Regions from separate parts of the Photobacterium sp. WH24 genome, predicted to be linked through region 3. Evidence: riboswitches for the same ligand, from Rfam matches in the RefSeq annotation. Region 3 holds a riboswitch; each other region holds the start of a gene.
The links. Region 3 has a riboswitch for thiamine pyrophosphate ahead of thiB (thiamine ABC transporter substrate binding subunit). Riboswitches for the same ligand answer to the same signal wherever they lie in the genome.

Region 1: linked by a shared signal. The riboswitch ahead of thiD (bifunctional hydroxymethylpyrimidine kinase/phosphomethylpyrimidine kinase) and the one ahead of thiB (thiamine ABC transporter substrate binding subunit) in region 3 are both predicted to bind thiamine pyrophosphate.
Region 2: linked by a shared signal. The riboswitch ahead of thiC (phosphomethylpyrimidine synthase ThiC) and the one ahead of thiB (thiamine ABC transporter substrate binding subunit) in region 3 are both predicted to bind thiamine pyrophosphate.

The regions. Positions count from the first base shown of each region.
Region 1 is NZ_JAGSOZ010000010.1:34,572-44,591, reverse strand. Features, by position in the region: gene tenA (thiaminase II) at 157-819, opposite strand; gene KCG43_RS13225 (ABC transporter substrate-binding protein) at 862-1,803, opposite strand; partial or broken gene KCG43_RS13220 (ABC transporter permease) at 1,831-2,577, opposite strand; gene KCG43_RS13215 (ABC transporter ATP-binding protein) at 2,639-3,430, opposite strand; gene thiD (bifunctional hydroxymethylpyrimidine kinase/phosphomethylpyrimidine kinase) at 3,430-4,311, opposite strand; TPP riboswitch at 4,412-4,509, opposite strand; gene KCG43_RS13205 (VOC family protein) at 4,703-5,053, shown strand; gene KCG43_RS13200 (family 20 glycosylhydrolase) at 5,127-7,715, opposite strand; gene KCG43_RS13195 (hypothetical protein) at 8,329-8,817, shown strand; gene KCG43_RS13190 (hypothetical protein) at 9,124-9,765, opposite strand; gene KCG43_RS13185 (hypothetical protein) at 9,996-10,020, opposite strand, start outside.
Region 2 is NZ_JAGSOZ010000014.1:91,877-101,896, reverse strand. Features, by position in the region: gene crcB (fluoride efflux transporter CrcB) at 110-493, opposite strand; gene KCG43_RS16560 (universal stress protein) at 637-1,065, shown strand; TPP riboswitch at 1,126-1,223, shown strand; gene thiC (phosphomethylpyrimidine synthase ThiC) at 1,349-3,277, shown strand; gene thiE (thiamine phosphate synthase) at 3,274-3,915, shown strand; gene KCG43_RS16545 (HesA/MoeB/ThiF family protein) at 3,918-4,676, shown strand; gene thiS (sulfur carrier protein ThiS) at 4,673-4,882, shown strand; gene KCG43_RS16535 (thiazole synthase) at 4,884-5,654, shown strand; gene thiH (2-iminoacetate synthase ThiH) at 5,664-6,785, shown strand; gene KCG43_RS16525 (hypothetical protein) at 6,857-7,792, opposite strand; gene KCG43_RS16520 (aminopeptidase P family protein) at 8,000-9,787, opposite strand; gene KCG43_RS16515 (LysR substrate-binding domain-containing protein) at 9,911-10,020, opposite strand, start outside.
Region 3 is NZ_JAGSOZ010000002.1:262,204-272,223, forward strand. Features, by position in the region: gene leuO (transcriptional regulator LeuO) at 1-357, opposite strand, end outside; gene KCG43_RS04445 (MJ1255/VC2487 family glycosyltransferase) at 678-1,790, opposite strand; gene KCG43_RS04450 (phosphatase PAP2 family protein) at 1,787-2,302, opposite strand; gene leuA (2-isopropylmalate synthase) at 2,754-4,304, shown strand; gene leuB (3-isopropylmalate dehydrogenase) at 4,307-5,398, shown strand; gene leuC (3-isopropylmalate dehydratase large subunit) at 5,425-6,864, shown strand; gene leuD (3-isopropylmalate dehydratase small subunit) at 6,882-7,484, shown strand; gene KCG43_RS04475 (DUF547 domain-containing protein) at 7,636-8,415, shown strand; TPP riboswitch at 8,505-8,607, shown strand; gene thiB (thiamine ABC transporter substrate binding subunit) at 8,724-9,710, shown strand; gene thiP (thiamine/thiamine pyrophosphate ABC transporter permease ThiP) at 9,738-10,020, shown strand, end outside.

The DNA of each region.
Region 1 (10,020 bases), on a different contig from region 3:
TGTTCACGGAAACAAAGCATGTATACAAGATAGGCCAGATCTGTGAATCCAGCCGTCTTGTAATCTGAATTTAAAAGAGAAATTGTCGTGAAACCGAATATCCTTCACACGAGTGCATGAAAAAGGGATCGATACCAATCCCTTCCACAAACTGAGTTAGACGGCGTCCAGACCTTGTTGCCAGAAAGCAATTTCCATCCGGGTGGCCGTTCGGAAAATGTTGATGAGTTGCTGGCCTCGAGGACTTGACAGTGGTACTGGCTCAAGCAGGTTGTTCAGGTGCCGGATACTGGTTTGCACATCTTGCTGGAAGCTATCGCCACCATATAACTGAATCCAGCTGGCGTATGGGTTGTCCTGAATACGGGTGTCTGGATCTTGTATCAGCCTTTCGCCAATCATGGCATAGCCGATCGCGCACGGGGCCAGCGCAGTAAATAAATCTGTAAGATCACCGGCCATACCTGTGTCTAATACATACCGTGTGTAGGCCACTGTTCCTACATCTTCAGCTTCGGCTTCCATGTCAGACTCAGTTAACCCCCACTGCTGGCAATAGGTCACATGGTGATGCATTTCACTGCCGATAAGCGCCTGTAAACTGGGCAGAGGACGGCGCATTTCTTCCAGTGTCGTTGCTTTATAAATGGCAAGGGCATAAGCACGGGCATAATGTTTCAGGAACAGGAAGTCCTGTTTCAAATAATGTAAATAGGCCGCCGAATCTAACGACCCTTGTGCCAGTTGTGCCACGAAGTGGTGGTGAGTGTATGCTTGCCAGTCATCCTGGCAGGCTTGAATTAAATCTTGATATTTCATCTGTTATTCCATCCCTGTCAATAAGTCCGGGTAAAGGCTGAATCAAAAGGCGGGCACAAAGTCTTTTGCTGCCGGTGCATTGTCGATAATTTTGTGTTTATACATAAACGCGGAGAACTGGTTGTAGCGCTCCTGATCCACGGCAGCAGGGCGGAGAGCAAAGCGAGGTAACGTATCGCGCCAGGCCAGTTTGTTTAACTCGTTATTCAGTGTGTCAGGAGAATAGGAAATGAAAGTTTTCCAGGCTTTATCAGGGTGGTTGATGAGATATTGTGTGGCTTTCTCTATGGCGAGATTAAACTTTTTCAGATCTTCTGCGTTGTACTGGTTTTTATTGGCAACCACCACCAGTTCGTCGTAGGGAGGTACACCATGTTCTTCCGGGAAGAAAGATTTGGCTTTATATCCTTCCAGTGCCAGCTGGTTAGATTCAAAATTGCGTAATCCGCCCCATATAGCGTCAACTTTACCGGAGGCGAGCGATGAGGAAAGTGCCCATCCGACGTTAACGATTTTAACGTCAGTGAAGTTGACGCCTGCTGTTTTCAGCATAGTGCCGACGGTTGCCTCTTCATTACCGGCAATGGCGATACCAATCGTTTTCCCTTTCAAATCAGCCATGGTATTGATCTTGTTATTATCAAGTACCATCAAAGTGTTCAGCGGCGTTGCGATTAACGTTGACGCTCTGATTAGCGGCAGCCCTGCAGCCACATCAATCGTCAGGCTGGTTTGGTAAGATATCGCCAAATCCACTTTTCCTGCTGCGACCAGTTTGGCCGGCATGGAAGGGTCTGCGGGTTCCTGAATCTTAATGTTTAAACCTTGCTCTTCAAACAAACCGTTTTTTTGCGCAATAATGATAGGGCCGTGATTCGGGTTGACAAACCAGTCCAGCATTAAGGTCATTTCTTTTGCCTGAGCCTGGCTGGCAAAACTGGCAATGGCGAGCGCAATTGCACTTCGGGCAGGTAAGTTGGTCATTAATTTTTTCCTTATCTAATGCGAAATTTATTGTGACTGGCCATTCTCTGGCAGCCAGGGGATAGCGCGTTTAAGCAGGTAATCTGTCGCAAAATACAGCGACACAGAGAGCCCGGCTAAAATCAGCAAGGCGGCAAACATTTCATCAATCATCATGCGGGCGTTGGCTTGCAGCATCAGGTAGCCGAGTCCTTCGCTGGCGCCAACCCATTCACCGACAACAGCGCCAATGGGGGCAACCACCACGGCAACCCGTATACCCGATGCCAGGGCAGGCAGAGCCGCCGGCAGCCTGATATGCCACAACATTTGCCATGTTGTGGCATTCATTGTTTTCGCGAGATCTAAGTAGCCCTGAGGTGTGTGTCGCAAGCCGTCGTAACAACAAGTTGTAACCGGAAAGAAAATAATAATGGCCGCCATCACCACTTTGGATGCAATGCCATAGCCCAGCCAGAGCATAAGAATAGGGGCGATAGCAAAAACGGGAATGGCCTGACTGGCGATCAGCAGAGGTAACAGCCAGCGTTTAACCGGATTAAAAAGAAGCATCAATAGCGCGCAGACAAGACCAATGCCAAGCCCGAAAGCTAACCCCAGGATAATTTCGCTGATAGTGACACTGGCATGGCTGAGCAGAACATCATGGCGCTGAATTAATTTGCGAAATACGGCGAGCGGTTCAGGAAGAATAAAGCCGGGAAGCTGAAACAGGCTGACAATACCTTGCCAGAAACCGATCAGAAACACAGAGCTGATTGCCAGACGGCTCAGGGAATGATGAAAAAAGGGGCGGATATTCATCATTGCTACAGCAGGTTTCTCTGCGAGTTCTTTAGACATAGCGCTCACCCAGACCGGAAAGTTGCTCGATAATGGCCTGTTGTTTTACAGCCAACTCTGCATTGATTGCTCTCGGCGGTGTGCCTTCGGGAACGGACAAGCGCGTTAACCGGCCCGGTTTGCCTTGCATTAAAAAGAGGTGATGACCCAGCCTTAGTGCTTCCTGAGGGTCATGGGTAATAAGCAGCACAGTACGCTGAGCCAGCAACTCAGCGGCGAGATCCTGGAGTTTATATCTTGTCACGGCGTCCAGGGCGGAAAACGGCTCATCCATTAGAACCAGTGGCTTGTCCTGAATTAAGGTGCGTACAAGCGCGACGCGTTGTCGCATTCCCCCTGACAGTTGTGATGGACGGGCGTGCAGCTTTTCACCTAACCCGACCTGCTGGAGAAGCTGGATTGCACGCTCCTGCACGGCTTCACTGGCTTTACCTTGTTTAAGCCTGAAACTGAAGCAGACATTATCGAGTACATTTAACCAGGGCAGCAGCAGATCCTGTTGCGCCATATAGGCGACGCGATCACTCATACTCCGGGCATCCGATGTGAAGAGTTCGCCCTGCCATGCCACATCTTGAGGTAACAGATCGGCGAGAAGCCGCAGTAGTGTGGTTTTACCGCAGCCACTCCGCCCAAGAATACAATGCCATTCTCCGGCCTGAAGTGTTAAATCCAGCTGACTGAATAAAGGGGCAGTTTGACCTGAAAAAGACAATGTCAGCTGTTTTACCCTGACACCCAGGCAATGAGGCTGAGTGTCAGGTGAGGGCTTCGCTGTATTCATCATTTATTCCTTGACGGATGAAGTGCGTAGAAGTGATGGACTGGCCCATGTCCCTGACCAATGCTGAGCTGATCGGCATGGCACAGTGCTTGGGTTAGGTACTCTTTACCTTTATGGACGGCTTCAGAGAGGGGGCAGCCTTGTGCGAGGTAGGAGGCGATAGCGGCGGATAAAGTGCACCCTGTTCCATGGGTGTTTCGGGTCGCGATGCGCTTGGCTGAGATAGTGACGGTGTCACTGGTTGTGATCAAATAATCGGTACTGAATGAGTCCTGTTCCCAGTGTCCGCCTTTCAGCAATACAGCATTGCTGCTGATGGTTTTGAGCTGCTCGATAAGCAGTTCTTTATCGGTATGCTGCAGGGCTGATGTGTTGATATGCCGGCCTGTCGATCGGGTGAGTGTGACGGCTTCTGGGAGGTTGGGGGTTATCAGAGTGGCTAAAGGTATCAGTTCATTTTTCAGTGTGCTGATAGCGTCTTCTTCCAGTAAAAGATCCCCGCTGGTGGCCACCATGACAGGATCCAGAACGATAAATTCAGGCTGGTACTGGCGAAGTTTGTTTGCGACTGCCCGAATGATGCCAGCATCGCTCAGCATACCTATTTTGACGGCCCGGATGTCGAGATCACTGAAAACGGCATCCAATTGCTGTTCAACGAACGCTGGACTGACAGGAAAGATGCCGGATACACCCAGTGTATTTTGCGCCGTCAGCGCAGTAATGACGGAACAGGCATAGCCACCTGTTGCTGAAATCGCTTTAATGTCTGCCTGAATGCCCGCTCCGCCACCGCTGTCTGAACCGGCAATGGTCAGTGTAATTGGAGTACGTGCAGGATTATCTGACTGAGAAAGTTTGGTTATTGTGGACGTGTTCATCGGCATCCCTTGCTATCAAAATCTTCGCTTGATTACGCAGGGGTGACGAACAGTCGCCGGATTTCACTTCGCGAGCATCCTGGTCAGGATGAGAAGGTGACAGGCAATTCTGCTAGTTCCCTACGCCAGTATTAACTGGATCAGGTTCAACGGGTCCCACAGTGTGGTCTCAGCCTTACGGCTCCCCGACTAACGTATCTCTAAATCTGATGCGATGTGCTGAAGCTATACATTTAAGCACTTTTTCGCGCTGGTCATTCTAACCTTGTTGTTTCTCAGAAAGCAAAAGAATTACACCAATTTGATGACAAGCGAGTTGACCGATGCAAACTCAGCTAAGATTTCGTTGTAGATTATGTATATTGAAATCAGCTATAAAGGAGCAAAGCCAGTGAAAAAGCACCATCAAATCAACTATGTTGAATTTCCAGCCAGTCATATACCCAATACAAAGGCATTTTTTGAGCGCGTTTTTGGCTGGTCATTCATGGATTATGGTGATGAATACGCCGCATTTTCAGAACAGGGGCTGGATGGGGGATTTTATGCCGCGCCATTGTCTTCTCAGGTTGAGAAAGGTGCCGCGCTGATTGTTATTTACAGCGATAATTTAGAAGCCACCGAACAGGCTGTGATCGCTGCGGGTGGGGTGATTGTGAAACCTGTTTTTTCTTTTCCGGGCGGCAGGCGTTTTCACTTCACTGAACCAAGCGGTAATGAACTGGCGGTATGGTCAGAATAAGATTAGAGCCAGATCGTCAGCATTGAAATGAAACAGAGCTCCCGAAGGAGCTCTGTGTGTCGGTTGTATGGTCTTAGTTAACCGTTGTTACCCGGCTGGTTCGCTGACCTGAAACGGTTCTCAGTTGGGCACCTGCCGCGACAGCGGGTGGGTTGAGATGGTCGTACGACTGCCAGCTCGTGCCTTGATCTGTAGAGTACTCAATAGTCAGACCCGGGAAAGTCGAATTAGCTTGAAGTACACCATTCTCAATAACACCGCCTGGAACCGGCAGGTTAAACGCGATACCAGCTTGCTCCAGTTTAGGCAGCACTTTCTGGCCCAGCAGGTTGGCGAAATGGTTGTAATCGGCGTTGCGTCCGGTTTCATCCAGTGCAATGCCTGCGTTGTCATTAGCTTCCCATGTCGCAGTGTGCCATGCGCGTTCAGCCAAACCCAGCACGCGAGGGAAGATCATTCCTTCAAACTGGTCTTCGGTACGGACTGTTTCGGCCCAGAGCGATCCCTGAAGGCCCAGAACATTCTCAGGCTTGAGCAGCTTTTTCACACCCGCCGAAGCAACCACTTCTGCTTTGGTGATTGGTGCACCAGCGCGAGTGAAGTCAGCATTGGCGAAGACGTCGTCAGGCATGAAACCAAAGGTTTTACGAGTGTCGGTAAAACGTGGTGCCCAGTAGTAGCCGCGCTCGTTTGGATCGGGCTCATACGGGTGGTCAAAGTACAGGTGGGTTGCATGGTTATAGACGACCTTATAGTCGTTATTGGCCAGATTATATGCGCGATCCGCGACACCCCATTCCCAGATATTCTGCCATGCGTTACCCCAAAGCTGGTTGTTTGCCATTTGTGAGCGAGGATAAACCTGACCATCGTGCATCAGCCCGTCTTCCCAGCCAGCCATATCCAGACCATAGTTGGCAGTTATCACAGAAATACGTTCGACAAAGTAACGGCTCAGATCCGATACGCTGTTGACTCCATCAGTATTATTGGCAATGAAATCCTGACAGGCCGGGGAGTTAATCCATGCTCCTGCAATCTCGTCACCGCCGAAATGGAACGTTTTGAGTGGCTGAACTCCCTGATGCAGGCTGACGAGGCCGCTAACCACTGCATCAACAAAGTTATAAGACGATTCCATACACACATTGATGGCGTTGTCTGTGAACATCTGAACCGACAGATACTGAGTGGTATCGTTAAAGTCGGTCAGGAGGTATTTGTTCGCTTCTGCCATGTTCCCCTGAGCCGCGTAGTGATCATAGCGGGCTTCCATCGCCTTGATTGCGGCGTGTGCATGGCCGGGAATGTCGATCTCAGGCACGACTTCAATATTCAGGGCTGCGGCATGGCTAAGAATGTCCTGATAGTCCGTGGCAGTGTAATAGCCGTTGGATTCAGGTGAACCATCCGGACCGGCACCCAGGAAAGGTAAAATACAGGCTTTCTCTTCCGGATCATGGCAGCGTGTTGCGCCAACATCTGTCAGTTCAGGCAGGCCTGCAATTTCTATGCGCCAGCCTTCGTCGTCAGCCAGACGCAGATGGAGTTTGTTCAGTTTGAATGCGGCCATTTGATCGAGCAACTGAATAATCGCATCTTTAGTACGGAAATTTCGGACGGCATCAACGGAAAAACCACGGTAAGCAAAACGAGGCGCATCAGTAATCTGCACCTCAGGGACTTTATTACCGTCGACTAATTGCAATAAAGACTGGGAAGCATACAGTGCACCTGCTGCATCCGCCGCCCCTATGGTGATGATCTCGTTCGCGGCGTCGACGTTAAGGCTGTAAGCCTCTTCCCATTTTTGCACGCCATTGATGTTGATCTGGCTCCAGCCCATATTGATACGTTTTTGCGTCGTGGGCGACCAGGGTACTGCAGTTACACCTAACTGACTAGCCAGGAACATAGCCTGATCTTCATAACCATTGCCATAGACGATAACCCAGGTCGAGTCCAGTGTGACATTACCGGTGCCAAGCGTCAGTTCGGCTGGAGTAGGAATAACGCCGCTGGCATTGTTGATGACATTGAGATCAGCATTACGCTGGTATCTGTCTTGTGCGGTAAAAGGATCGTAAAAGTCGGTTATGGCAGCACTTCCATAACGTTTCCATTGCTGTGGCGTTGAAAAATCAGCCACGAATGGGAGTTCTTCTGATGGCTTGGTGGGTACCAGACCATTAACACGGTTACTGGTGCTGGTGATCAGTGATGTGATGTTCTGTCCCTGATCTTCAGACACAAAATACCAGTTCGGCATAACGTCAGTTTTTGCTACCTGCCAGTTTGCAGCGTCAAACTCAATGGCAAGCGATTGTCCAGGCGCCAGAGGCACAAAGTTTGCGGTTGGCTCGATCTTAAACATATCACCATTGACATGGCTGATTTTCACCTGGTCGGTTAAGACACTTTCAACCATACGGATATGGCTGAAGTAAATTGACCAACCTGTCGCTGGCAATGTTTTACTGCTCTGGTTTGTGAAATCGATTTTAGCGCGGAAAGTGACCCAGTCATCCTGAGTGTTATCCAAAACGGTGTAAGTCACATCCAATCCCTGGCCAAGCTGGTCCAGGTCTGCAGCAGGAATAGCCATCGCAGGTGCAGCAAATACAGCTGACAATGCAAGTGCTAATACTGACGTTTTTATCATCTTAGGTTCCTTTTTTTGATGAGCGAAATAAACAATTTCTAGCCTAACCATAAGATCTGACAGATAAAAATATCAATAGTGGTTAATTCAAAAAAAGATAGTAAAACTGGCAGCAATGCCTAATAAAGCATACTTTTTGTACATAAATTAAACAGCTATTCGTGATGGAGATTTTATTTCAAGCGGAGCGGGAGCTATTGACTGTTTCGGCAGGGCATTTCTGGCAGTTGAAATATCAGTGTGATGAGTGGTTATTGCGCGCCATAAAATATTACTCGCTTGTATCAAACTGATAAGAGATTCATTCAACAGAGTAATCATGCTGGCACATAAAATGGTACAAACTTTCGGCAAAATCATCATGATATTCGGAGATATATAACGACTCTGACGTTTGGCGAAATGTATTAGACAGCCATTTCACTATGGTACTAGCAAGATGCGGTTAATAAAAGCGACAACTTACAGGTAACATTTAAATCCATTCAGGTAACAAATCAATCGCCTTGTAAAAATGGCAGCCAGCTATCAGTTTCGCGATTAGAAGTGGATTTCCGCTCATCTGTAGAAGATACTCTCCCGGCAACAACCTGATACGACAAAGGATAATAAAATGACAAGAGCAGCAGTACTTTTATGCTCATTACTGGCCCTGGCCGGCTGTGATGAAGAAACAATTGAAAATTTGGTCGAGGGCAAGGTCGAAGTCTTTACGATTCATAGTGCCAGCACGACCAACCTGACCGGTGTACCTGATGGTTACCACACATGGGCAGAACTGCAAGATCTCAATGTAGATTTACCTGCGAATGCACCTTTTGGCACTCGTGATGATCTGGTCAATGCTGTTGGATCTGTGACTGATTCAGGCTGCGCAAAAATTCCGGAAACATCGGGAGTTTGCTTTAAAGAAGGCGATACATCCAGTTGCCTTCCCACTGAGCTTACAGAGATTGGCCTGAAAACATATAAAATTGATTTAAGCAGTATTGAAGATGCAATCAATGCCGGTTTCTACCCAACAGCAGTGCAGTATCTTGATCAATTTGGTCTGAACTCGAATTTGAGCATTGAAGATGCAGAATGCTCAGCAATTGAATAAACCCAATTGCGGATAATGAACACGAAGGCCAGACACGACGTCTGGCCTTTTTGTACCAGTTTGCTTTGAAAGTACACACTGTAAACGCTTGATGTTTAAATCTCGAATCGTTATCCACAAAAGCTGTGCATAACTCTGTGGGAAATGGCCGGACCCCAGAACCTGTATCGTCTTGGACAATGTCAAGCATTCAATGTGGTTTTTTTGTGGTAATTTTTTGTCCTGAATATGAGCAAAGGGCTGCAAGTAACATATTGTATTTAAAGGTAATAATTGTTTAAAAAGGAAAGAGGTTACAAGTAAGGTTTAGCTTTCTGGCCCGGACTGCGGCTGAAATTTTAAGAGCTGAGAATGGCTTACTTTTAAAGTCACAGTGTTGAAATGCTTTCCGGAGAGTTCAGGGTGACGCTCGTAGAAAAAGTGACGGTCTCTTTCTATTGCATAGCTATGCGTAAGATAACCCCTTCCGTTGGGATAATCAGTGTTCCAGAGTGAACTTCTGGACACTTTACTGCTGGCAATAAACTCACCCAGGTAAGTGACTTCACCTGGCTGGATAGAAAACGTTAAGTCCAGTCGTTTATCGGTTTGGGTATGGATAGTTTTTCGGCCGTCAGTGCCAATAAAGGTAATTGTATGTAGCAGATAGTTTCCTGACGGCAGGGGGACAGAAAATAAAGAGCTTGTCGTCGTGGGGCTGCGAAAATCACTGGAATCATTGTTGTTAGAAACAGTGATATCTTGCTCTGTGTCGGCTCGACTAAAATACAGTGTTGTTTTTAAGTTTTCACCTGTAGACGGCCAGATAGTTGATGCGCCAATGCTACCTACTAAGAAACCGGTATCCGGCAATTCGGTAGATTGTAAGTTTTCAGGAATAGATACCAGTACGCCCTTGCTACATCCAGCCAGGGACAAACCGATCAGACTGTAAACCAAAGGCTTCATGCTTTATTCCTTCCTATTAATCGTTAACTGTTGATAAATATCTAAAAACTAGCCTATACGCAGATGCAGATAAACTGAGCCACAAAGCACATTTATGCCACACAACGCACAAAATCTCATGGATTAACGTTAAAAAGTCAGGTGAATAATAAAACTTTGAGCATTAGCTCAAAGTTTTACTGAATATTCACTGAAGAGGGAAAGGCACCAGAGCAGGCCAACCCGTTATACTATTTGGCAGCGATAACGTTTTTG
Region 2 (10,020 bases), on a different contig from region 3:
GACCTCGTCATCAGGCGGGGTTTCTATGCCTCAATTTCACTCACAGGCCTATGTTAGGGCTTGGAGTGAACCTCACTTCCCTTTTAGACGCAATAGGCAATTCATCCGCCTATCCACGCTGAAGCAACTGAAATCCAACGAAGCAAGCAAATAGGCTCAGAGATAAGTTCAGCATAATATTTAAGCCAGCTTTGATATAGGCGCCTTGCTGGAGCAGTATCAGGTTATCCATCGAAAATGTGGAAAAAGTTGTTAAAGCACCCAGCATACCGATGCCAATCAATGGGCGCCAAGGTGTAGCTTCTATCATGCCCTGGTTAAGTGCTGAGCTCAGCATACCCATAATCAAAGAGCCTGTGATGTTGACGGCCAGTGTCCCGTACGGAAATCCCTTGCCTAATAAAATCACAGAGAGTTCGGCAATCAGGTAGCGTGAACAGGCCCCGAGCGCCCCGCCCATAGCAACATAGCCCAGAATAATCAGTTGGTTCATAGAAAGCCCTGATGGTGACAAAGTCATTACATGCTATTGTGAAAAAGGCATGAGTAAATCCTGCTGCCACAGAGTGACTTGCTTTTTCACGTGAAGGTTTACATTGTGCACTAATCCTAGCAGGAGTAGAGGTGATTATGGGTATGTACCATACCATTTTACTGGCAATCAACCCTGATGATTTGAATGTAAAACAGTTGGTTGCAAAAGCAGGCGTGATTGCAGAGCAAAATAATGCGGATCTGCATCTGGCATATGTAGAACCTGGTGTAGGGAATGTCAGCTTTCTGGATATCGATTTACAACTCGACGAGGCGCATAACGAGCAGGAGCTGAAAAGAATGGCTCAGTTGTCCGCTCTGGCAAAACACTCACCGCATCCGATTGCGGCTATCCATCTGGCCGATGGTGATGTTGCCAAACATCTGATTGCGCTGGGGAAGACGATCAAAGTCGATTTAGTGATCACGGGTAACTACAAACCCGGAATACATTGGCTGGGTGATTTACGTTATGAACTGGCGCAACACCTGAAGTGTGATGTGCTGATCTGCCAGCAGAAAACGCTGTAGTGATGTGGGGATGAAAAAGACGACTTGCTGAGAGGGTGATGCTTCCTTATACTCTTTGACTGAAACTTGTCGGAGTGCCAACTGGCTGAGACCGCATTGCGGGATCCGTTGAACCTGATCAGATTAGTATCTGCGAAGGGAACAAGAGTAAATCATCTGCCTAGCTGTACCATATTTGTACTGCTGCTGTATCAGACGATGCGACACGCCCTACATGTGTCCGCCTCTTGTTTACGCGCCCATCCGTCAAGCAACTTCCCTAACTTTGAAAAAGGAAATTGCTATGTCGAGTCGCAAACAAGCGAGACTGGAAGCGAAACAATTCATTGATTCACTCACCACCCAAGCCTACCCTAATTCACGGAAAGTCTATGTCACCGGCAGCCGGGATGATATCCGTGTTGGTATGCGTGAAATCGCTCAGGCCGATTCCCTGGTCGGTGGCGATAAGAACAACCCTATCTTTGAGCCTAATGAACCGATTCGAGTTTATGACACTTCAGGCTTTTATACCGATCCTGACCAATCTATTGATATCTATAACGGGTTGCCAAAACTGCGTGAAAGCTGGATCGAGGAGCGCGGCGATACCGAACTGCTTGATGAACTGAGCTCTGCCTATACCAAAGAGCGTCTGGCCGACGATACACTTGAAGATCTACGTTTTGCTCACCGAGCCCGTGTACGCCGTGCTCAAGCTGGCCAGTGTGTGACTCAGATGCACTATGCCCGGCAGGGCATTATCACCCCGGAAATGGAATATATCGCGATCCGGGAAAACATGGGCCGCGCTCAATACCGTGATGAGGTGCTAAACCAGCAGCACCCGGGACACAGCTTCGGTGCCAATCTGCCCAAAGACATCACAGCCGAGTTTGTGCGCAGGGAAGTGGCTGAAGGCCGCGCGATTATTCCGTCGAACATCAACCACCCGGAATCCGAGCCGATGATCATTGGCCGCAACTTCCTGGTGAAAGTGAATGCCAATATTGGTAACTCGGCCGTGAGCTCTTCAATTGAAGAAGAAGTGGAAAAACTGGTGTGGTCGACCCGCTGGGGCGGCGATACCGTGATGGATTTGTCGACGGGCCGAAATATTCATGAAACCCGCGAATGGATCATCCGCAACAGCCCGGTGCCCATCGGGACTGTCCCTATGTATCAGGCGCTGGAGAAGGTGAACGGTGTTGCTGAGAACCTGACCTGGGAAGTCTTTCGAGACACCTTGCTGGAGCAAGCGGAGCAGGGCGTTGACTATTTTACCATCCACGCCGGTGTGCTGCTGCGCTTTGTCCCTATGACCGCCAAGCGGGTAACCGGGATTGTTTCTCGCGGTGGTTCTATCATGGCGAAATGGTGCCTGGCGCACCACAAAGAAAGTTTTCTGTATGAGCATTTTCGCGAGATTTGCGAAATCTGTGCCCAATACGATATCTCCCTATCGCTGGGTGACGGGTTGCGTCCCGGCTCGGTCGCTGATGCCAATGATGAAGCCCAGTTCAGTGAGCTGCGGACTTTAGGTGAGTTGACTAAGGTAGCCTGGGAGTACGATGTCCAGGTGATGATCGAAGGGCCGGGGCATGTGCCTATGCACCTGATCAAAGAAAACATGGATGAACAGCTCAAGCACTGCCATGAAGCGCCTTTTTATACATTAGGCCCACTGACGACGGACATTGCCCCTGGCTATGATCACATTACCTCAGGTATAGGTGCGGCGATGATTGGCTGGTTTGGCTGCGCCATGCTGTGCTATGTCACCCCCAAGGAACACCTTGGCCTGCCGAACAAAGACGATGTTAAAACCGGTCTGATCACCTACAAGCTGTGTGCCCACGCCGCTGATCTGGCCAAAGGACATCCGGGCGCACAGGTGCGTGATAATGCCCTGTCCAAAGCCCGTTTCGAATTCCGCTGGGAAGATCAATTCAACCTGGGGCTGGACCCGGATACCGCGCGGGCTTTCCATGATGAAACCTTGCCACAGGAATCGGGCAAAGTAGCCCACTTCTGCTCAATGTGCGGACCGAAATTCTGTTCCATGAAGATCTCTCAGGAAGTGCGGGACTACGCTAAAGCGCAAGAAGACGCCCAGGTGATTCAAATGCTTGATGATCCGCTGGAAGGGATGCGCCAGAAAGCGGAGGAGTTTCGTGACAAGGGCAGCGAGCTCTACCATCAGGCAAAAAGCCATGAGGAAGAGCAGGCATGAGTGATGTGATGCAAGCGTCATTTCCTGTTATGGAGGGCGGCATCGGGCCGCTCTATCCTGTTGTTGACCATGTCCGCTGGATTGCCAGGTTGCTGCCACTGGGGGTGAAAACCGTTCAGCTGCGGATCAAAGATCCGGCCCATCCTGAGCTGGAAGCGCAGATTATTGAAGCGATTCGTCTGGGCCGGGAGCACAACGCCCAGGTGTTTATTAACGACTACTGGCAGCTGGCGCTCAGGCACGGTGCTTATGGTGTGCATTTGGGGCAGGAAGATCTGGATATCGCGGATCTTGATGCGCTGCGCCAGGCAGATATCCGGCTGGGGGTGTCAACCCGAACAGCAGCTGAGCTGCAACGCGGTCTGGCACTGGCACCCAGCTATGTGGCGATCGGCCATATTTTCCCGACCCCAACCAAAGACATGCCGACTCCGCCACAGGGTGTCGCCCAGTTAAAAGAGCACCTGAATACTGTGGCTGGCCGTTACCCGACCGTTGCCATTGGTGGTATTGATCTCACCAATGTTGCGGATGTCTGGCAGACAGGCGTGTCCTGTGTGGCAGTGGTGCGTGCCGTTACAGCCGCTGAGGATACCGAGCAGGCACTGGCGGCATTTGCTGACAAGCTGGTGAGGTAGTCATGCTGACAGACGAGTCTTTTTTGCGCTATCAGCGCCAGGTACAGCTACCGGAAATCGGAGAGCAGGGCCAGCAGGCCCTGCAACAAGCCAGAGTGCTGATTATCGGTGCAGGTGGGCTTGGTGCGCCGGCGGCCTTATATCTGGCGGCGGCGGGCGTTGGCAGTCTGGTGATTGCCGATGGCGATCGTGTCGAGCGTTCTAACCTCCAGCGCCAGATTATCTACCGTGATGATAATCAGGGTGAGAGCAAAGCGCAGGCCGCCGTGGCGCAGGTCAAAGCGCTCAATCCGCTGATCCGTGCCCGCGCAGTGACGGCCAGACTGGTCAAGCTGCAACTGGCGATGGAAATCAGTCTGGCTGATGTGGTGCTTGATTGCACCGATAACTTTGTCAGCCGGCATGCCATTAATCAGGCCTGCTTTGAACACGGCAAGCGGCTGATCTCTGCCGCGGCGATTCGCTGGCAGGGACAGCTGATGAGCTTTGATTTTCGCGCACAGCAGGGGCCTTGCTACCACTGCTTATTTCCTCAGGGGGAAATGCAAGCACCGCAAAATTGCAGTGAGACAGGTATTGCCGGGCCTGTTGTCGGCATTATGGGAACCTTTCAGGCGCTGCAGGCGGTGAAAGCCATCACCGACAGCGGTGATCTCTGTGTCCGCCAGTTCCGCCAGTTCGACGGCCTCAGCCTGCAATGGCAGCAGTTTACCTTGCCAGCCAACCCTCAATGTCCTGTATGCAGTAAGGAATCTTTATGACCACAATAACCGTTCTGGTGAACGATAAAGCCATGCAGCTGGCGGCGGAAAGCTCGCTGCAACAGTTGCTGGAGCAACTGACCATGCCGCTGGATGCGACGGCCGTTGCACTCAATCAGGCCATTTTGGGCCGCGAGTTCTGGGCCGATCAGCGGCTCAATGACGGCGATGAAATCGCCTTGTTTCAAGCGATAGCAGGAGGCTGACATGCTGACCATTGCCGATAAAACCTTTTCATCCCGACTTTTTACCGGTACGGGCAAATATGCCGGCCGGGACATAATGGCACAGTCAATTCTAGCATCCGGTTCTGAGCTGGTGACCATGGCACTGAAACGGGTGGATATTGATAACCGTGATGACGACATTCTTTCCCCGCTGCGCGAAGCGGGGGTCAACCTGCTGCCGAATACCTCGGGGGCCAAGAATGCGAAAGAAGCGATCTTTGCCGCGCAGCTGGCCCGTGAAGCTTTGGGAACAAACTGGCTGAAACTGGAAATCCATCCAGACCCGAAATACCTGATGCCGGATCCTATTGAAACGCTGGCGGCAGCCGAAGCGCTCGTCAAACAAGGCTTCATTGTGCTGCCCTACTGCCATGCTGACCCTGTGTTGTGTAAGCGGCTGGAGGAAGTGGGCTGTGCAGCTGTGATGCCTCTTGGCGCACCGATAGGTTCAAATAAAGGACTGGCATCGCGTGATTTTCTCGACATCATTATCGATCAGGCCCGGGTGCCTGTGATTGTAGATGCCGGGATCGGCGCCCCTTCACATGCGGCTGAAGCCATGGAACGCGGTGCAGATGCTGTGCTGGTGAATACGGCGATTGCGGCAGCGGCGGATCCGGTTGCGATGGGGCTGGCCTTTAAACTGGCAGTGGAGAGCGGCCGGATGGCGTACGAAGCCGGCCTGGCCGGTAAAGTCAGCCATGCCGTGGCGTCCAGCCCGTTAACTGCGTTTTTAGACGCCAGCGCGTAAGGAGACGCCATGAGTTATGTGGATGTATGGCGGCAGCTGGACTGGGATGATGTCCGGATGTCGATTTACAGTAAAACAGCTGCAGATGTCGAGCGGGCACTCAGTAGACGAAAGCGCGATCTGGAAGATTTCAAAGCACTGATTTCGCCTGCGGCGGAACCGTATCTCGAGCAGATGGCGCAGCAGTCTGCCGCGCTGACGCGGCAGCGTTTTGGCCGGACAATCGGGTTTTATGTCCCTTTGTACCTGTCGAACCTCTGTGCCAACAGCTGCACCTATTGCGGTTTTACCATGGAAAACAAGATCAAGCGACGGACGTTAAATCTTGACGAGATTGAGCGGGAATGTGCAGCGATCAAGGCATTAAACTTCGATAATGTGCTGTTGGTCACCGGTGAGCACGAGCGCAAGGTCGGCATGGCCTATTTCCGCGAATGTGTGCCGGCGATTAAACGCCACTTCAGTTATCTGTCGATGGAAGTCCAGCCGCTGGATCAGCACGAGTATGCTGAGCTGAAAACCCTGGGGCTGGATGCGGTCATGGTGTATCAGGAAACTTACAGTGCTCCGACGTACGCCAAGCATCATCTGCGCGGCAATAAAATGGATTTTGAATACAGGTTGGCAACGCCGGATCGGCTGGCACGCGCCGGGATCGACAAAATCGGTATTGGTGCCCTGATTGGCCTGGAGGAGTGGCGCACAGATTGCTTTTTTACCGCCAGTCATCTGGATTATCTCGAACGCACTTACTGGCAGAGCCGTTATTCGATTTCCTTTCCGCGCCTGCGCCCCTGCACGGGGGGGCTGGAGCCGAAGTCTGTGATGAGCGACCGCCAGCTGGTGCAGCTGATTTGTGCCTACCGGCTGTTTAATCCTGAAGTCGAGTTGTCCATGTCGACCCGGGAGTCGCCGCATTTTCGCGATAATGTGTTGCCACTAGGGATCACCAGTATGTCGGCGGGCTCCAAAACCCAGCCTGGCGGCTATGCCGATGATGAACCTGAGCTGGAGCAGTTTGCTATCAGTGATGAGCGTGCCGTGGCTGATGTTGCCGATGCAGTGAAACAGCACGGTTTTGAGGTGGTGTGGAAAGACTGGCATCACGCCTATTCCGGACTGCCGCTCTAAGTCGGCACTCGGGTTTGTGTTGATGACAAAATCAGGCTGATGAATGATATCAGCCTGATTTTTTACGTTACTTATTCGGTAAAGACAGCATTGACTTTGGCGTCATAGCGGGCGGTGATATTGGAGGAGTAATGACGGGCAGTCAGCTCCACTTTCAACTTCTGCACTTCAACCGGCTGGTCAAAAAAGACAGACAAATTCCCGGATGGATATTTCAGGTAACTGGGATAAATACGTTCATTGTTCTCGTTGTAGAAGAAGGCCACGACAGACTGATTACGCGCATTGGCTGTGGTATCTACGATCAATTCCAGTGACTTCACTTTTTTATTGTTGTAGGGCGTAATTTCCAGCCATTTGGTCACAGGCGTGCCAAAACTGGCATAGATTGAGGTGCCTGCGGTCAGTGTCTCATCAAAATCGATCACCGGATCGTGATCCGGGAAGCTGGCGGCATCGTTGGGTTTACTGTTGCCGAAATATTCCTGCATCAGAGTGAAGCCGTCACCATCGTAGTCGGTATAGGCATCCAGCCCGACAACCTCATAGGTTTTTTTCCACCAGGTAGGCAGGCGATCATTGTCTATGCTGCTGCTTTCGCCAAAGTTAAAGCGGAAGTTACCTTCGAAGCGCTGGCTCGGCTTACTGAAGTTGGCGTTATAGAGGGAAATAACGGCGCGGTAGCCATTCTGATAATACTCGTTTGGCGTATCAAAATGTAATTCTCCCCAGCCCGGACGACAGTCGAGATAATGCAGTCTCTGGCTGGCGGCATTGTAAATACTGATTGTACAGTCCATAGCGCTGGGTTGATTGTTATCAAAACCCAGCGTGACCAGATGGCGTCGGTCAGCAGGCGGCAGGGAAAAGTTAACGGTAAAGTTGACACGCTGGCCTTTGCTTAATGTCTGGCTGACCGATTTGGTATAGCTTTCCAGGTGCGGATTAGTATTGGCGAAGGCGGCAAAAGATAAGCAGCCTAACGCATAGAGAACATATTTTTTCATAGCATAACCTTATGAATTCTAGTGAGTATAATTTCATTGGGGATGCTAACGGCATTATTATGTTGTGAAAACAATCAATAGTGGTGGTTGTTACTAGTGTTCTGGCTTTTATGTGTTTGATTAACTGAAGTGTGAGCCTGACAGTGATAAAAAAGCCCAGCGCATACATGGCCGGGCTGAGAGTGTGAAGATCAATAGATTTCAGTGTTAACGACTGAGCGGTGCCGTGGCTTGCTGCAGCCAGCTCAGATCCTCACCCTGCAGAGAAGGGCTGATGACATCGAACACGGTTTGATGGTAACGGTTCAGCCAGTCGAGCTCTGTCTCTGTCATCAAGCTGAGATCCACCAGGCGGCGGTCAATCGGGGCACGGGTCAGCGACTCGAAGCCCAGTACTGTCATGTCGCCCTCGGTTGCCACTTCTATCACCAGCTCCAGGTTTTCGATACGGATACCAAAAGCATCGGCACGGTAGTAACCCGGTTCGTTGGACAGCACCATACCCGGCAGCAGGGCGGTCGGATTCGGTGCTTTTGAAATACGCTGCGGCCCTTCATGCACGTTCAGGAAATGGCCGACACCGTGGCCGGTACCGTGGTCGAAATCAAAGCCATGGGCCCACAGGTGCTGGCGCGCCAGGGCATCGAGCTGAGATCCTGTTGTGCCGCGGGGAAAGCGGGCGGTCGACAGAGCAATATGACCCTTCAGAACCAGAGTGAAGGTTTGCTTCACTTCGGCATCAGGATTGCCAATGGCAATGGTGCGGGTGATATCTGTGGTGCCGTCGGGGTACTGACCGCCTGAATCGACCAGATAGACATTGTCCATTTGCAGGACGCCCGGCTCAGGCTGGTTGTTGTGGTTGTAGTGACACATGGCCGCGTTGCCGCCGGCCGCGGAAATGGTGTCAAAGCTGACGTCAGTGCAGCTCGGATCCTGGATGCGGAACTGCCACAACTGATCGGCCAGTGTTGCTTCGTCCAGCAGGTTGCCGGCCGCCACCTGACGGTCGACCCAGGCCAGGAATCTGGACACGGCGACACCATCGCGGATGTGACTGGCTTTCATACCGGCCACTTCGGTGGGGTTTTTCGCGGCTTTTGGCAGCATACAGGGATCAGCCCCTTCGATAATAACCGCGCCGGCGTCGCGCAGTGTCTGCCCGGCCCAGGCATTGCTGGTGGCCGGATCAAGCAGCACCCGCTTGCCGCTCAGGGCTGTCAGGCTATTTTTCAGGGTTTCAGGGGCCTGAACGCGGACACCTTCACCAACATGCGCCGCAAACTCAGCAGGCAGGCGGGCCTGATCGATAAAGAAATCGACGCTGGCATCCTGATGCACAATCGCTGCTGACAGCAGTACCGGCAGGCAATGCACATCGCTGCCGCGCACGTTGAGCAGCCAGGCGATGCTGTCGAGCTGGGTCAGCAGTACGGCATCGGCTTTTTGTTTCTGCAGGCTGGTCGCAATGCCGGCACGTTTGTCCTGGCTGCTCTGGCCGACAAAATCCAGGCCCATCAGTCTGGCATCGGACAGAGTCGGGGCCGGACGGTCGTGCCACAGGTCGTCGATCGGATTACTGCTGATCAGCACCAGCTGCTGATCTTTGTCGAGATGTTGCTGGACGCGTGCCAGCCAGGCACCGCTGTGCAGCCGGGGATCAACTGCGATTTTACTGCCGGCCGGCAAATGCTCCTGCACCCAGTGCATTGGTGGCTCTTCGATCAGATGACGGTATTCAAACACATCGCCCGGCACTTGCTTGCGAACCTGAACCACATAGCGGCCATCGACGAACATGGCCGCTGTGTCACGGCCGATCACCGCTGCGCCGGCAGAACCGGTAAATCCGGTGGCCCATAACAGGCGCTCGTTGTGTTCGGGAATGTATTCGCCCAGGTATTCGTCTTCATGCGGAATCACCAGGGCGTCAAGTTGTTCCGCTTCCAGCCACTGGCGAATCTGTGCCACGCGTTGTGAGATCACTGATTGCATCTGTCTATATTCCTTTCTGTTGTTGTCATCCGAATGGGGATGCTCTAAACCTGCCCCTTGGTCACCCTGACGGCAGCAGCAGGCCGATCCGGTAACGGTAGCGCTTTTAATGAGAGGCTGCAATTATCGACTGGACAATTCGCGGCATCCGTTAATGATTATCTGGCGTAACCAGCAATGGCCAGGATCATTCTCTTGATGTTGTGGCCAGAACAGGGTGTAGGCCATTGCCG
Region 3 (10,020 bases):
CACCGCCAGGCGGAACAAGCGGTTCGATGTTTCCGGCAGGAAAGTCGAAGACGGCAGTTCATTTTTAATAAGCTGTAGCGCCTGACGCACGGGACCAAATAATTGCTTGGCTCTGGTGGTAGGCTGGATTCCCCTTCCATGGCGAATGAACAGCTCATCGTCAAAGGTCGTTTTCAGTCGCGCGACGGCATTACTCACCGCTGGCTGAGACATACCCAGGTTATGTGCTGCTCGGGTGATGTTCTGCTCCTGCATCACCGCATCGAATACTGTCAGCAAATTCAGATCTACATTCCGCAGGCTCAAGCCCATGGAGAGATTTTCTGCTGCTTGGAAAGACATACCTCTACGCGCCATTTCTGACCTCTTCTGCGAATAATCCGGAGAGTCTTGCTCCCGCTAACCAGGGCACAACACCCTCACATACCCATTAGAAAATTGGGGGTAATCAGTATTATTCAAAAGAATGATGACACCAATACCCTGAGAGCTCCCAACCTGGTTCTAACAGTATGATATGGGTCAATATTGAACGATAGTCCAAACAAAAACAAGCAGATAAATTCGTTATAAAAATATCTAAAAAGATATAAAACAATATGACTAGAAATGAATTTCAAGCACTTAGAAGGAAGTCAGACTCCTGACGTGCCAGCCACGTCAGGAAGAGGAGGTGATCAATAAGTCCCGGTGATTAATGATCGCTTACTGGAGATCCCGGCCTCTGAGCCGAAATCCGCCACGGTTTCAAGAACAGGCTCCGGAAAGCTGACAGGTTCCCAGAGTGACTGACACAGCGCCTCCACTGATGGACGGTTTTCTTCCTGTAGCCAGCGGGCAACGGCCAGCGCCACATCCGGCCAGATAACCTGTCCCGGCGAATGGCTGTCGAGCCAGTTGCGTATCGCGGCCGCATCCAGCGAATGCATACCAACCGCCAGCCCCATCAGCTCCAGCGTTGCCACATTGCTCAGTTGCTCATACTGGCCTTGCAGCGGTTTGAGCAACAATTTCTTGCCCAATGCGATAGCTTCTGACGGCAGCTCAAAACCTCCATTAGCAATGACGCCGTCACATACGGCTAACCGCTGATGAAAGCCAGTCCTGCTCAGCGCGCAGACATGGACATTGTCTTGCTGATAGCTCTGGCGCACAGCGGGGTGATAACAATAAAAGGTCACCGCTGAAAAACGGGACAGCATCTCCAGCACCTTATCCAGCCCTTCAAACGGCAGGTATACCAGCACTGACCCGTCAGATTGCGCCGGGGAATCAGTTTGCTGAGGCACAATCGGTGGCAGGATCGGAGCGCCGAAATGGTACCAGTGCAGGCCCAGTTGTTGATCCGTCGGTGCAAAATAACGGATCAGCTTTCTGTCCAGCCAGCTTTCTCCCTCTTTCGGCACATCATACAAAAACGCGCTCTGGTGACTGAGCCCCAGACTGGGGATCCCTTGCCGGCGAGCGGCCCAGGCAGACACTGGCTCAAAATCATTGAGCACCAGATCATAACCGGACAGATCCATGGCCTTAACCTCCCGCCAGAAATCCAGCAACGAATTCTGCCTGAAGGTTTGCCATTGGTTCACCTTGCCGCGCTCTGTGATAAAAGTCAGCCCGCGGGAGGTGTGATAATCGCCGAAGCACTCCATATCAAAATAGTGTTCAGCCTGGCGGCCGGAGAAATGGAAATCGACGGTCACGCCAAGCTGGGAAAAGGCTCTGGCCATTTCCCTGGCCCGGGAAATATGGCCGTTACCGGTTCCTTGTACGCCGTAAAGTATCTTCATATCGCCCCCTTGACGACATCAAAGCACATCATGCCCAGCAAAGCGCCCGCCACAATGTCGGTAATGAAATGCACACCCAGCAGCACACGGGAGAATCCGATCAGTATCGCCCAGGGCCAGACCAGCCAGGCTGCTGCCGGGTAAAAGGTAGAAATTAACGACGCCATCAGAAAAGCAGCGGCGGTGTGTCCGGATGGCAGACTGTATTTGTCAGAAGGTTGAATAAAACTGGGTAGCTGCGCCGGACGATCTCGTTTGAAGGTGTTTTTCAACAGCAGGTAGACAGGCAATTCCAACAGAAATGCCAGTAATCCCAAGCCTAATACCTGTCCGCCCTGTTGCCGGTCAAATACCCAGGCCAGCAAGCCGAACAGTAAGTATAAAGGCCCGTCCCCAGAACGGGAGACCATCCGGCTCAGTGTCGCCACCGGCTGATTAAAGCGGTGACACAGACATAAACTGGAAAAGGCGTAATCAAAGCGCTGGATAGGTACCAATACAGTCACTGCCATAGCACTATTCTCCTCTTAACCTGTGCAGCCAGATTAAGAAGCAGATATGACATGCGGGTGACGATTTCGAGGAGGGATAATGACAATCGCCGTCTTTGCGCTACCGGATGGTGCCGGCCACTGTTGCGCTATCGCCAAAAGGAGTCAGACGCCTCCGCTCTCCTATCGAAAATGCATAAAGATACAATTATCGCTTGACGCTAGTCTGTACAATTTGATATTCCTTTGGTCAACAACACAGCGGATCAAAAAAACAATGCAAACACAATTCACCCTTCTCCTCAGCCTACTCCTTCTCGTGACCAGTCGCGTGGGTAGCTGATGGGTGAAATTCACCGCTAAAAATTCAGATTAACCCGCGCCCAAGCGCGGGTTTTTCGTATAAAGGCCCGGCGTACAGGACGCGACCCAGCCATCATAGACAGGCAGGCCAACTAAAAAGGAAGCAATCATGAACGATCAGGTCATTATATTCGACACCACCTTGCGCGACGGCGAACAGGCCCTGTCCGCGAGCTTAACCGTGAAAGAGAAGCTGCAGATTGCCTACGCACTGGAGCGTCTGGGTGTAGATATCATTGAAGCTGGCTTCCCGGTGTCCTCGCCGGGCGATTTTGAGTCGGTGCAGACCATCGCCAGGCACATCAAGAACAGCCGCGTCTGTGCCTTGTCCCGTGCCGTGGCGAACGACATTGATGTCGCTGCCGAATCGTTAAAAGTTGCCGAAGCCTTCCGAATCCACACTTTCATCTCCACCTCCACCATCCATGTTCAGGACAAACTGCGCCGCAGCTACGATGATGTTATCGACATGGCGGTGGCTGCCGTTACCCGTGCCCGCAAGTACACGGACGATGTGGAGTTTTCCTGCGAAGATGCCGGCCGTACCCCGATAGATAATCTGTGCCGCATGGTCGAAGCCGCCATCAAGGCCGGTGCGACCACAGTTAACATCCCCGATACCGTAGGCTACACCCTGCCCAGCGAATTTGGCGGCATTATCAGTCAGCTGTTTAACCGGGTGCCAAACATAGACAAAGCAGTCATTTCGGTGCACTGCCACGATGATTTGGGCATGTCGGTCGCCAACTCCATGGCCGCCATTCAGGCCGGTGCCCGCCAGGTGGAGGGAACGATTAACGGGATTGGCGAACGTGCCGGCAACTGTGCGCTGGAAGAGATCGCCATGATCATCAAAACCCGCGCCGAGCTGCTGGGTGTCAGCACCAATATCAAACACGAAGAAATTTCCCGCACCAGCAAGATGGTCAGCCAGCTGTGCAACATGCCGATTCAGTCCAATAAAGCCATTGTCGGTGCCAATGCCTTCAGCCACTCGTCGGGTATCCACCAGGACGGCGTACTGAAGAACAAGAACACGTACGAGATCATGACACCGGAATCAATCGGCCTGAAGAACCAGGCGCTGAACCTGACCAGCCGATCCGGCCGCGCGGCCGTCAAGAGCCACATGGACAGCATGGGTTACAACGACAACGAGTACAACCTGGACACCCTGTACGCCGACTTCCTGAAGCTGGCCGACCGCAAAGGCCAGGTGTTCGATTACGATCTGGAAGCCCTGATGTACTTCGCCAACATGCGCGAGGAAGACGATTACTTCAAGCTGAACTACCTGAGCGTGCAATCGGGCAGCGTCATGGCCACCACCAGCATTAAGCTGCAGTGCGGTGACGAAGAGAAATGTGAAGCGGCAGTCGGTAATGGTCCGGTGGATGCGCTGTACCAGTGTATCTACCGCTTAACCGGCTATGAGATCGCCCTGGATAAGTTTGACCTGACCGCCAAAGGCGAAGGGGAAGACGGCCTGGGTCAGGCGGATATCATTGCCAATTACAAAGGCCGTAAATACCACGGTACCGGTCTGGCAACCGACATTGTTGAAGCGTCCGGACAGGCTCTGCTGCATGTGATCAACAGCATTCACCGCGCCGAGCAAATTGCAGAAATTAAACAGAAAACAAAAATGGAGACAGTATAACCATGGCAGGTCAACGCTATAAAATTGCCGTGTTATCCGGCGACGGGATTGGTCCGGAAGTCATGCGTCAGGCACACAAAGTGCTGGACGCCATTGAAGCCCGTTTTGGCTTCACCCTGGACCGTGAAGAATATGATGTGGGTGGTATTGCCATCGACAATCACGGCTCGCCGTTACCGGACCACACTCTGAAAGGCTGTGAAGCTGCCGATGCAGTGCTGTTCGGCTCGGTGGGCGGCCCGAAATGGGAACACCTGCCCGCCAATGAACAACCGGAACGCGGTGCGCTGTTGCCGCTGCGTAAACACTTTCAGCTGTTCTGTAACCTGCGACCAGCGCAGATCCACAATGGTCTGGAAGCCTTTTCTCCATTGCGTGCCGACATCTCCGAGCGTGGTTTTGACATAGTAGTGGTGCGTGAGCTGACCGGCGGCATCTACTTCGGTCAGCCAAAAGGCCGCGAAGGGGAAGGCGCGATGGAAAAGGCCTATGATACCGAGATCTATCATCGCTATGAAATCGAGCGTATCGCCCGTATCGCCTTTGAATCTGCCCGTCTGCGCCGCAAGAAAGTCTGCTCCATCGACAAAGCCAACGTGCTGCAAAGCTCTATCCTGTGGCGCGAAGTGGTGGAAGGGATCGCCAAAGATTACCCGGATGTCGAACTTAGCCACATGTATATAGACAACGCCACCATGCAGCTGATCAAAGATCCGTCGCAGTTTGACGTCATGCTGTGTTCCAACATCTTCGGTGACATTATTTCCGACGAATGCGCCATGATCACCGGCTCTATGGGCATGCTGCCTTCGGCCAGCCTGAACCAGGACAAGTTCGGCATGTATGAGCCGGCAGGCGGTTCAGCGCCGGATATCGCCGGTAAAAACATCGCCAACCCGGTGGCACAAATCCTGTCGGCGGCCCTGATGCTGCGCTACAGTCTGGAACAAGAAGAAGCGGCACGCGCCATTGAGCAAGCCGTCTCCCAGGCACTGGAAGCCGGTGAGCTGACCGCCGATCTGGCCGGCAGCCGCCCAGCCCTGTCTACCGACGCCATGGGCGATAAAATCGCCGCCTACATCCGCCAGGCGTAAGCCGAACGACGAGGAGCAAACGAGCAATGTCAAACACAACACACACAGCCAAAACGCTGTACGAAAAAGTCTATGATGCCCACGTCGTGGTAGCCGCCGAAGGTGAAAACCCGATCCTGTATATCGACCGCCACCTGGTGCACGAAGTCACTTCGCCGCAGGCCTTTGACGGTTTGCGTGAAAAAGGCCGTCAGGTTCGCCAGACCGGCAAGACCTTCGCCACTATGGACCACAACGTCTCAACGCAGACCAAAGACATCAATGCATCGGGTGAGATGGCCCGTATCCAGATGGAAACCCTGGCTAAGAACTGTAAAGATTTTGGCGTCACCCTGTATGATCTGAACCATAAATATCAGGGCATAGTCCATGTCATGGGGCCTGAGCTGGGTATTACCCTGCCGGGCATGACTATCGTGTGTGGCGATTCCCACACCGCCACCCATGGGGCGTTCGGCGCGCTGGCCTTCGGTATCGGTACGTCTGAGGTTGAGCACGTTCTGGCCACCCAGACCCTGAAACAAGCCCGCGCCAAAACCATGAAAATTGAAGTCAGAGGCAAAGTGGCCCCTGGCATCACAGCCAAAGACATCATTCTGGCGATCATCGGCAAAACCACAGCCGCCGGCGGTACCGGCTATGTAGTGGAATTCTGTGGCGAAGCTATCACGGATCTCAGCATGGAAGGCCGGATGACGGTCTGTAACATGGCGATTGAGCTGGGTGCCAAAGCGGGCCTGATCGCACCGGATCAGACCACCTTTGATTACATCCAGGGCCGTAACTTTGCCCCGACCGGCGCCGACTTTGAAGCTGCCGTTGCATACTGGCAGACAATGAAATCCGATCCCGGTGCACAGTTCGACCACGTAGTGACCCTGGATGCCAAAGACATCAAACCACAGGTCACCTGGGGCACCAACCCGGGTCAGGTAATTGCCATTGATGAGCCGATTCCGGCACCAGACAGCTTCAGCGATGCCGTTGAGCGCTCTTCTGCCGCCAAAGCACTGGCTTACATGGGGCTGGAAGCGGGTAAAAAACTGGCGGATTTCCCGATTGATAAAGTCTTCATCGGTTCTTGCACCAACTCACGTATTGAAGATATGCGAGCGGCCGCCGCTGTCGCCAAAGGCCGCAAAGTGGCCCCCAATGTGCAGGCGCTGGTGGTTCCCGGTTCTGAGCAGGTCAAAGCACAGGCCGAGCAGGAAGGGCTGGACAAGATCTTCATCGAAGCCGGTTTTGAATGGCGCCTGCCTGGCTGCTCTATGTGTCTGGCGATGAACAACGATCGCTTAGGTCCGGGTGAGCGCTGCGCTTCGACCAGTAACCGTAACTTTGAAGGCCGTCAGGGCCGCGATGGCCGCACCCATCTGGTCAGCCCGGCGATGGCCGCCGCTGCTGCCTGTGCCGGCCACTTCGTCGACATCCGCGAGCTGGACAAAGCCACCGTCGCCACCGCCTAATTTAAGAGGGAACAACCATGGCAGGAATCAAACAACACACAGGACTGGTGGTGCCGCTGGATGCCGCGAACGTCGACACTGACGCCATCATTCCAAAGCAGTTTTTGCAGAAAGTAAACCGTACCGGTTTCGGTAAGCACCTGTTTCACGACTGGCGCTTTCTTGATGACGCCGGCGAACAGCCTAATCCTGAGTTCGTTCTGAACCACCCGCGCTATCAGGGTGCCAGTATCCTGCTGGCCCGTGAAAACTTCGGCTGTGGTTCATCACGCGAGCACGCGCCCTGGGCGCTGGCTGATTACGGTATCAACATCATCATTGCGCCGAGCTTTGCCGATATTTTCTATGGCAACGCGATCAACAACCAGATGGTACCTGTGCGCCTGACAGATGCCGAAGTTGATGAGATCTTCCAGTTTGTCGACGCCAACCAGGGCGCCGAAGTGACAGTAGATCTGGTAAGCATGACGGTCAGCGCCAACGGCAAGTCCTACAGCTTCGAGATTGACGAGTTCCGCCGCCACTGCCTGCTGAACGGTCTGGACAACATCGGCCTGACCCTGCAGCACGAAGATAAAATCGCTGAATATGAAAGTAAGATCCCGGCCTTTCTGGCCTGATCTATACTGTCATTGCTGACTGGCTCAGACACCCTGCTCCGGCAGGGTGTTTTGTTAAGCGCCTGCACCGGAAAGAAACACCCTCTTGCTTCGGTCTGTTGAATATCAATCTTTTTACAGAGGTGTTCACATGTATCCGCTACGCCAAACCCTGACCGTCTTGCTCCTGATGACATTGCTCAGCCTGTCTTCAACGGCACTGGCCGCCCCCAAAGCCGATCTCTGGCCTTTGTGGCAAGCCAGCAACCCCAGCAATACCGCAAAAATTGACCACACTCTCTGGCAGGGCCTGCTCAACGACTATCTGCTGGTCGCCCCCAAACAGACCCGCTTTCGTTATGCCGCGGTCAGCCAGCAGGATAAAGCGGCTCTGGCACGCTATCTGAGTGAACTCACCGCGCTGGATCCGCGCCGCTACAACCGCAATGAACAATTTGCCTACTGGGTAAATCTGTATAACGCTCTGACCGTCAGAGTGATTCTGGACAACTATCCGGTCAGCTCGATCACCAAACTCGGCGGCATATTCAACTTCGGTCCCTGGGATGAAAAACTGATCACTATCCGCGGACAAAAATTGTCGCTCAATGATATTGAACACAGGATCCTGCGCCCTATCTGGCAGGACGAGCGTATTCACTATGTGGTGAACTGTGCCAGCTTGGGCTGCCCGGATCTGCTCCCTGAGGTCATGCAGGCCGATAAGCTGAACGAGCAGCTGGATGAAGCTGCCAAGCGCTTTATCAACAGCGAAAAAGGGGTTGATGTGCGCGGCCAGAGTGTCCGTCTGTCGTCAATTTATGACTGGTATCAGAGTGATTTCGGTACTCTGGCTGAGCTGCAAAAGCATCTGAACACTTACCTCAACCGGCCGGTGACGCTGGTATCGCCCAGTTACGATTACGACTGGCGGCTCAATGAGATCAAATAGCCTCGCCTGACAATTTAACTTGCAGCTCAGGAATCACAGCCAGCCGCAATTGTGGCTGGCAACCTGTGTCGGCCACGTTTACAATGAGAGCCGTTCTCATGGGGAGCCTTAGGGCTGAGATCGTACAGCGTACGGGACCCATTGAACCTGAACCAGATCATGCTGGCGGAGGAATTGAGAAAAACTGAGAGACAAGAAAGCACACCTTTATCCCCGGTTCGTGCCTTTCCGGAAACCTTCCCTCTCACTCAACCCCGCGCCTTGAAGAAATCGGAATTCCCTGTCTTACAGGAACTCAGGAGCGCTTTGTGAAACACTTACTGTTAACCTTACCCCTGCTGGCTGCCGCCACGTCTGCCGCCGCCGCTCAACCGACCTTGACGGTTTACACCTACAGCTCTTTTACCGCGGATTGGGGACCGGGTCCGGCCATCGAAACCGCGTTTGAGAAAGAGTGCGGCTGCGATCTGCAGTTTGTCGCCCTGGATGATGGTGTATCCATCCTCAACCGTGTCCGTCTGGAAGGCAAAAGCAGCAAAGCCGACCTGCTGTTAGGGCTGGATAACAACCTGATGACGGAAGCCAAAAAAACCGGGCTGCTGACCACTCACCAGGTGGATACCGCGGCGGTCACTATTCCGGGCGGCTGGCAAGATGACACCTTTGTCCCTTTCGATTACGGTTACTTCGCTTTCATTTATGACAGCAAGAAACTGAATAACCCGCCAGACAGCCTGAAAGCGCTGGTTGAGCGCGACGATCTGACGATGATTTACCAGGATCCCCGTACCTCAACGCCGGGACAGGGTCTGATGCTGTGGGTGAAATCTGTCTATGGTGACCAAGCCGCCACTGCCTGGCAGCAACTGGCGAAAAAAACCGTGACTGTGACCAAAGGCTGGTCAGAGGCTTACAGCATGTTCCTCAACGGCGAAGCCGATCTGGTGCTCTCTTACACCACATCACCGGCCTACCACCTGATTGCCGAACAAGAAGACAAGTACAAAGCCGCCAACTTCAGCGAAGGCCACTATATGCAGGTGGAAGTTGCCGCTAAGCTCAAAAACAGCCGCAACAGTGAGCTGGCCGAGCAGTTTCTTAACTTCATCCTGACGCCGGGCTTCCAGTCACACATTCCAACGGGCAACTGGATGTATCCGGTCACCGGCCAGGAGCTGCCTGAAGGGTTCAGCAGCCTGACCTTGCCTGCCAAGTCGCTGGAATTTTCCGCCGATGAAGTCGCGAAAGAGCGTAAAAGCTGGATTCGCGAGTGGCAGACGGCCCTGACCCAGTAATGCAACTGTAGTGCAATAGGACAGCTCTTGTTACTCTCCCGTTCCAGCCTGCCCGGCCTGTTAAGCGCCGGGCTGATACTGCTTGTGGTCGGCGGAGCGCTCAGCGCGCTGCTGAGTCAGGCCACCGAACTGCAACCGCTCAGCTTGTGGCAGGATCCTTACCTGCGTCATGTCACGGTCTTCAGCTTTAAACAGGCCCTGTTATCAACTCTGCTCAGTGTGATTCCGGCAATCCCTGTTGCTTACGCCCTGTCCCGGCGGCGTTTTCCGGGCCGGACTGTATTACTCAGGTTGTTTGCCATGACGGTGG